Nitratidesulfovibrio vulgaris str. Hildenborough: one gene and its partner. The protein of the gene in region 1 interacts with the protein of each later gene in a pairwise test. Links are inferred from orthologs where the notes say so. Each region holds a gene or a part of one and is shown on either strand. Other genes may lie near its edges.

Region 1 (3,221 bases):
CGCCCAGATGGTGCGGCAGGAACACCCTGTCGGCCCCGGCGAGTTTGAGCTTGCCGATATGCGAGGGTTCGCTGGCCCGGGCGACGATGGTCATGGACGGATTGATCTGATGGGCGCTGAGAACCACATAGACGTTCGCCGAATCCAGCGACAGTGCCGCCACAAGCGCGCGGGCACGCTCTATCCCAGCCGCCTGCAAGAGTTCGTCGTTGGTGGCGTCACCCGCCAGATGCAGGATGCCTTCGGTCTCCAGCGCCTCGATCATGGCGGGGTCGTTCTCGATGACGACGAGGGCGACCCCCTCCTCCATCAGTTCCTTTGCAACCACGGAGCCTATCCGACCGTATCCGCAGACGATGCAGTGGTCGCGCAACTTGGCTATGGCCTTGAGCACCCTGCGCCTCCCCATGTACCTGTAGAGTTTGCCGTCGACGAGAAGCTGAGAGAACGCGCCGATGATGAAGGCGAAGTTGCCCACACCGGCGAAGACCACCAGCGTGGTCAGCAGCCTGCCCTGTGACGAGAGAGGATGCACCTCTCCGAAGCCGATGGTCGAAAGGGTGATGACCACCATGTAGAAGCTGTCGAACGCCGACCACCCCTCGATATACATGTAACCGAGGGTGGCACAGATGAAGACGCACAGGAGCGACACCTGACCGATGAGCAGCGGCCACACAGAGCCGAAACGGTTACGCAGCCTGTAGATGCGCGTGGAAAGCGGCAACCTGCCTCGCATGGTCGTCACGCTTCGATGAGCCGTTCGCGCAGCAGGCGTATGCGGTCGCGCAGTGTCGCGGCTCGCTCGAATTCAAGCTCCTTGGCAGCTTCACGCATTTCCCGCTCCAGTTTCTGGATGTGTTTCGCCATATCTTCTGGCGAGGTGCCGTATTCGGCGACATTCTCGACCGCCGGGGCAGCCTGACGCCCTCTTCCGCGCCCCTTGCCCTTGCCACCCTCAGACGCCGCGCTGTAGATGGCGTCGAAGGGGGTGTCGAGACTCTTGCGGATGGTGCGGGGCTCTATGCCGTTGGCCTCGTTCCATGCCTGCTGCCGTTCGCGGCGACGCGCCGTCTCATCCATGGCAGCCCGCATGGAGGCGGTCACCGTGTCGGCATAGAGGATGACCCTTCCGGCGGCGTTACGTGCCGCACGACCGAAGGTCTGGATGAGCGACCCGGTGGAACGCAGGAAGCCTTCCTTGTCGGCGTCGAGAATCGATACCAGAGAGACTTCGGGGATATCAAGACCTTCACGCAGCAGGTTGATGCCCACCAGCACATCGCACTCGCCGCGCCGCAAGGCCTGTATGATGGCCATGCGCTCCATGGTGTCGATGTCCGAATGCAGGTAGCGCACCGAGAGTCCCATGTTGCCGAGGTGTTCGGTGAGGTCTTCGGCCATGCGCTTGGTGAGCGTGGTGATGAGAACCCGCTCGTCGCGTGCCGCACGGGCACGGCATTCCGCCAGCAGGTCGTCCACCTGCCCGCGGGTCGGACGCACCTCAACCACAGGGTCCACAAGCCCTGTGGGCCTGATGATCTGCTCGGCAATGACACCCTGCGACCTGTCGAGCTCCCACTTGCCCGGGGTTGCGGAGACGTACACCGTCTGGTTGATGCGCGTAAGGAACTCTGCGAACTCCAGCGGCCTGTTGTCCAGTGCCGAGGGCAGGCGGAAGCCGAAGTCCACCAGAGTGGACTTGCGGGAACGGTCGCCCTTGTACATGGCCCCCACCTGCGGCACGGTGATGTGCGACTCGTCGACGAAGAGCAGGAAATCGTCGGGAAAGTAGTCGAGCAGACACGAAGGGGGCTGTCCCGCCGCGCGTCCGTCAAGATGCCGCGAATAGTTCTCGATGCCGTTGCAGTAGCCAAGCTCTTCCATCATCTCAAGGTCGAGCATGGTGCGCTGTTCAAGGCGCTGAGCCTCCACAAGGCGGTTCGCAGACTGATACTCGCGCAGTCGCTCACCCAGTTCGTCGCGGATGTCGCTCATGGCGCGCACGAGGTTGTCGCGGTCTGACACGTAGTGGCTTGCCGGGTAAATGACCGTCTTGCCCACGCTGCCCAGCACCTCGCCGGTGAGCGGGTCTATCTCGCTGATGGCGTCGATGTCGTCGCCGAAGAACTCTATCCGCAGGGCGCGCTCGTGATGGTAGGCGGGAATGACCTCTAGCACGTCGCCGCGAACACGGAACGTACCACGGTGAAAGTCGAAGTCGTTGCGCTGGTACTGCACCTCCACAAGGCGCGTCATGAGGGCGTCCATTGAGAAGCGCTGACCGCACTCGACCGGGATGACAAGACGGGCGTAGTATTCAGGAGAACCAAGACCGTAGATGCACGACACCGAGGCGACGATGACCACGTCACGCCGCGTGAGAAGCGCGTGTGTGGCGGCGTGGCGCAGCTTGTCGATGTTGTCGTTGATGGACGAGTCCTTCTCGATATACGTGTCAGAGGCCGGAACGTAGGCTTCAGGCTGGTAGTAGTCGTAATAGCTTACGAAATACTCCACGGCGTTGTCGGGGAAAAGCGCGCGGAACTCGTTGTACAGTTGTGCCGCCAGCGTCTTGTTGGGGGCGAGGATAAGGGCAGGCCTGTTACATGCGGCGATGACATTGGCCACGGTGAAGGTCTTGCCCGACCCGGTGACGCCAAGCAGAACCTGGTCGCGCACCCCATGCCCGAGGTTTGCGACAATCTGCCCGATGGCCTCGGGCTGGTCTCCTGTCGGTTCGAATTCGGTATGCAGTCTGAAACACGTATCGGCCATTGGTTCTCCCTGCGCGAAAGGCACGCTTTCCTCCCGTCGCATTATCCTCTATGATGACCACGAACAACCTGCCGTCGTTGCTGGAGGACACCATGGACATATGTTTGACGCCCGCACCGGAGGACATGCCCGTCGAAAGGGCCTATGTCATCTCCGCCACGATACGAACCTTCAAGGGACGCCGCAACGTCGAGGCGCACCTGTTCCGCACCGGAACCCGCGAAGAGGAATTGGCAAGCCTTGAGGGCATGCGCCTTGTCGGCGACCCCATCGACCCCGCCAACCCCGGCGACCCGAAAGACGCCCTGCGCGCCGTGCTCGAAGCCTTCACCAAGGAAGAGTGCGATGCCGTGATAGCCTACCTCGAACGCAAATACGCCGACAGGTTCACCGCCATCGTGGCGTGCCCTCTCGACCTGCCCATACCGCAAGGTGTTGCCCCC
Region 2 (3,786 bases), 380 kb from region 1 along the record:
AAGACTGCGAATCCTCTCATCATGATCTTCAGTATCCTCGGTGGTGCGGTCACGGGCGAACTCATGCGTCTTGAAGACCTGTTCGTCAAAGGTGGCGAGGCCCTCAAGGCACGGCTCAAGTCGTCGAATCCCCGCTTCACGGAGGGGCTGGTCAACGCCACGGTGTTGTTCTGCATAGGTTCCATGGCCATTCTCGGGCCGTTCGACGAGGGGCTGCGCGGCGACCGCACCATCGTGCTCACCAAGTCCATTCTCGACGGGTTCGCTTCGGTGGCGCTGGCTTCGGCCATGGGGGTGGGCGTGCTTTTCGCCGCCGTGCCGCTGCTGCTGTATCAGGGGGGCCTGACCCTCTTTGCGGGTACGTTGCAGCCTTATCTCGGCCCGGTGGTGATGAACGAACTCACCGCCACTGGCGGGGTGCTCATCCTCGGCATCGGCATCAACCTGCTGGAACTCAAGCGCATTCCTCTTTCCAACATGCTGCCAGCCCTGGTCTATGCCGTGGTGCTGGCTCGCATCTTCGGCTGACCGGAATCGTCAAGGGGGCTTGCACCCGGCCGGAGGCGGATTATGTTATGCCCTTGCGCGCACGCACGGGGCATACCGCCCCCGGCCCGCGCCCGGAGAACAGCCGCATGAGCAAACATTGCATCCACATCGAAGGGGCACGCCAGCACAACCTCAAGAATGTCGACATCGACATCCCGCGCGATGAACTGGTCGTCGTGTGCGGGCCTTCGGGGTCTGGCAAGTCCACACTGGCCTTCGATATCGTGTACGCCGAGGGACAACGCCGCTATGTGGAGTCGCTCTCCGCCTATGCACGTCAGTTCCTGCCGCAGATGGACAAGCCCGCCGTCGACAAGATCGAGGGCCTCTCTCCCGCCATATCCCTTGAGCAGCAGACCTCTACGCGAAACCCGCGCTCCACGGTGGGCACCGTCACGGAGGTCTACGACTTCTTGCGCGTGTTCTATGCACGGCTTGGTCGCATGTACTGCCCGCAGTGCGGACGCCCCATCGAGGCGCGTGCTGCGGATGAGATCATCGCAGACATCCTCGCGCTGGGCGAGGGTACGCGATGCATCATCATGGCACCGCTGGTCGAACACCAGAAGGGTACGCACGCAGACCGCTTCAAGAAGCTGAAGGCCGAGGGCTTCGTGCGGGTGCGCGTCAACGGCGAGACGACGACCATCGACGACGTCCCGCCGCTGGACAAGAACCGCAAGCATTGCATCGACCTCGTGGTCGACCGCATCGTGGTCAAGGAAGGCATACGCGGACGCCTTGCCGATTCTGTCGAACTGGCGTTGCGCTACGGTAACGGAAGACTCGTCGTCGAGGTGCCGGGGCAGGGCGAGACGGTGCACTCCACCGAATCGGTATGCCCCTCCTGCCGCATCAGTCTGCCCGCGCCGAGTCCGCAACTCTTTTCCTTCAACAGTCCGCAGGGGGCGTGCCCGCATTGTTCTGGCCTTGGCAGTGTCGACTACTTCGAACCCGCACTCCTTGCGCCCAACCGGGGGCTTTCGCTCAACACGGGCGCGTTGCTGCCGTGGAAGAACCCTCGGGTCTTCGCGCGCTGGCAGGCTGACCTTGAGAAGCTGGCGAAGCGTTTCGGTGTGACTCTCTCCACCCCCCTTTCCGCATGGCCCGCTGCAGGACTGGAAGTGCTCTTTCATGGCGACGGTTCATTGCCCCATGCGGCTGCCGGTGACGAAGGCAGCGGCGGCGGTGCGGACACCCGGAAGAAGGGCAGGCGCGGGGCAGATGAGGCGTTCGGGCCGCCCACGGGCTGGAGCGGTGTGACACAGCTTCTTGAAAGCGGGATGCAGTACGGTGACGCTTGGCGTGACGAGATGTCGCGCTACCGCCAGAGTCGCCCCTGCCCTGCGTGCCATGGGGCACGGCTGCGGCCCGAGGCGCTGTCGGTGCGCGTCGACGACCTCGACATCCATAGTTTCTGTTCGCTTTCAGTGGCGCGTGCCCTTGCATGGCTGCGCGAACGCAGCTTCGACGGACGGCATACGCTGGTCGCTGAACCCTTGCTCAAGGAACTCACGCACCGTCTTGAGTTTATGGTCAACGTGGGGCTCGACTACATTTCGCTGGGCCGCAACATGTCGACCCTCTCCGGCGGCGAGGCACAGCGCATCCGCCTCGCCTCGCAACTCGGTTCCGGACTGGTGGGGGTGACCTACGTGCTGGACGAACCCTCGATAGGGCTGCACCCGCGGGACAACGAACGGCTCATCCGCACCCTGCGCAGGTTGCAGCAGCGCGGGAACACCGTGCTCGTGGTCGAACACGACGAAGCGACCATCCGCGAGGCGGATACCGTCATCGAACTTGGGCCGGGGTCGGGTGCTCTTGGCGGCGAGGTGGTGTTCAGCGGGCGCGTGCCCGACCTGCTTGGAACCGCAGACACGTTGACGGCGCGCTACCTGCGCGGTGAGATGACCATTCCCCTGCCGGAATCGCGGCGCAAGGGCGATGGCGCGTTGACGCTTCGCGGCGTGACCACCAACAACCTGCAAGGTCTCGATTGCTCCATCCCCTTCGGCGTGCTGACATGTGTCACGGGCGTCTCCGGGTCGGGGAAGAGTTCGCTTGTGGTGGACACGCTGTACAAGCACGTCGCGCTGGCGCGGGGTATCAAGGTCGATTCGCCGGGGAGCATCGGCGGTATCGACGGACTCGACAGGATAGAGCGTATCGTCGCCATCGACCAGACGCCCATCGGGCGGACGCCGCGTTCCAACCCCGCGACGTATACCAAGATATTCGACGAGATACGCGACATCTTCGCCATGACGGCAGATGCCCGTAAGCGCGGGTACAAGCCGGGGCGCTTCAGCTTCAACGTGCGTGGAGGACGGTGCGAAGCCTGTGGCGGAGACGGGCAGCTGCGTGTCGAGATGCACTTTCTGCCCGACGTGTTCGTCACGTGCGACGTCTGCAAGGGGCGTCGTTACAACCACGAGACGCTCGAAGTCCGGTACAAGGGCCTCAACATAGCGGAGGTGCTCGACCTCACCGTGCGACAGGCACGGCAGTTCTTCGAGAACTATCCCGTGCTGGAGCGCAGGCTTGGGGTGCTCGAGGACGTTGGCCTCGAATACCTCAGACTGGGCCAACCGGCGACGACCCTTTCGGGTGGTGAGGCGCAACGCATCAAGATATCACGCGAACTCGGAAAGCGTAGCCTGCCCGGCACGCTCTACATCCTCGACGAACCCACCACGGGGCTGCACATGCACGAGGTGGGCAAGCTCATTCGCGTGTTACATCAGCTTGTGGACAGGGGCGCGACTGTTGTGGTCATCGAACACAACACCGACGTCATCCTGTCGTCCGACCATGTCATCGACCTCGGGCCGGGTGGTGGCGAGAATGGCGGGCGCATCGTCTCTGCGGGAACTCCGGAGGAGATTATCGCAGACTCGGCATCCGTGACCGGGGCGTTCCTCGTGCAGGAACGGGCCATCCGCAACGGCGGGTAGGCGTTGCCGTCGACTTCCCGGAGTGCTTCGGCGTGAGCGGATTCACGGAGTATCACGTCTGAAAAGGGCCGCCGTCTTGCCTCGGCAAGGCGGTGGCCCTTCATTCTTTCGGGAAAAGCGTGAAGGGGCGTCTATGCGCCGTCGGCACGCGCGTCCTTCATGGACCAGATGCGCCGCCCTACCAGCTGAGTGTCCTTGCATCGTTCGAGAACAGGGCCTTCTCCGTCAGGTCGGGGTTGCTGACCTTCGCACCGGGCATGAGGTCCGCTTCCGCAAGCCC

What was found.
Region 2: the proteins of uvrB (region 1) and uvrA interact in binary tests that used the Escherichia coli proteins (3 or more experiments, as listed by UniProt). The link is inferred for Nitratidesulfovibrio vulgaris str. Hildenborough from one-to-one orthologs.

Annotation. Positions count from the first base shown.
Region 1 is NC_002937.3:1,686,352-1,689,572, reverse strand. What follows is about bases 262-3,165. They hold uvrB (excinuclease ABC subunit UvrB), read right to left. Parts: upstream 2,779-3,165; coding sequence 745-2,778; downstream 262-744. Other genes in these bases: DVU_RS07595 (hypothetical protein), read left to right, coding at 2,871-3,165; DVU_RS07605 (potassium channel family protein), read right to left, coding at 262-739. Also shown: more of DVU_RS07605, read right to left, coding at 1-261; more of DVU_RS07595, read left to right, coding at 3,166-3,221. UniProt on the Escherichia coli protein: The UvrABC repair system catalyzes the recognition and processing of DNA lesions. A damage recognition complex composed of 2 UvrA and 2 UvrB subunits scans DNA for abnormalities.
Region 2 is NC_002937.3:2,064,859-2,068,644, reverse strand. What follows is about bases 238-3,706. They hold uvrA (excinuclease ABC subunit UvrA), read left to right. Parts: upstream 238-635; coding sequence 636-3,506; downstream 3,507-3,706. Other genes in these bases: DVU_RS09405 (DsrE family protein), read right to left, coding at 3,685-3,706; DVU_RS09415 (DUF554 domain-containing protein), read left to right, coding at 238-528. Also shown: more of DVU_RS09415, read left to right, coding at 1-237; more of DVU_RS09405, read right to left, coding at 3,707-3,786. UniProt on the Escherichia coli protein: The UvrABC repair system catalyzes the recognition and processing of DNA lesions. UvrA is an ATPase and a DNA-binding protein. A damage recognition complex composed of 2 UvrA and 2 UvrB subunits scans DNA for abnormalities.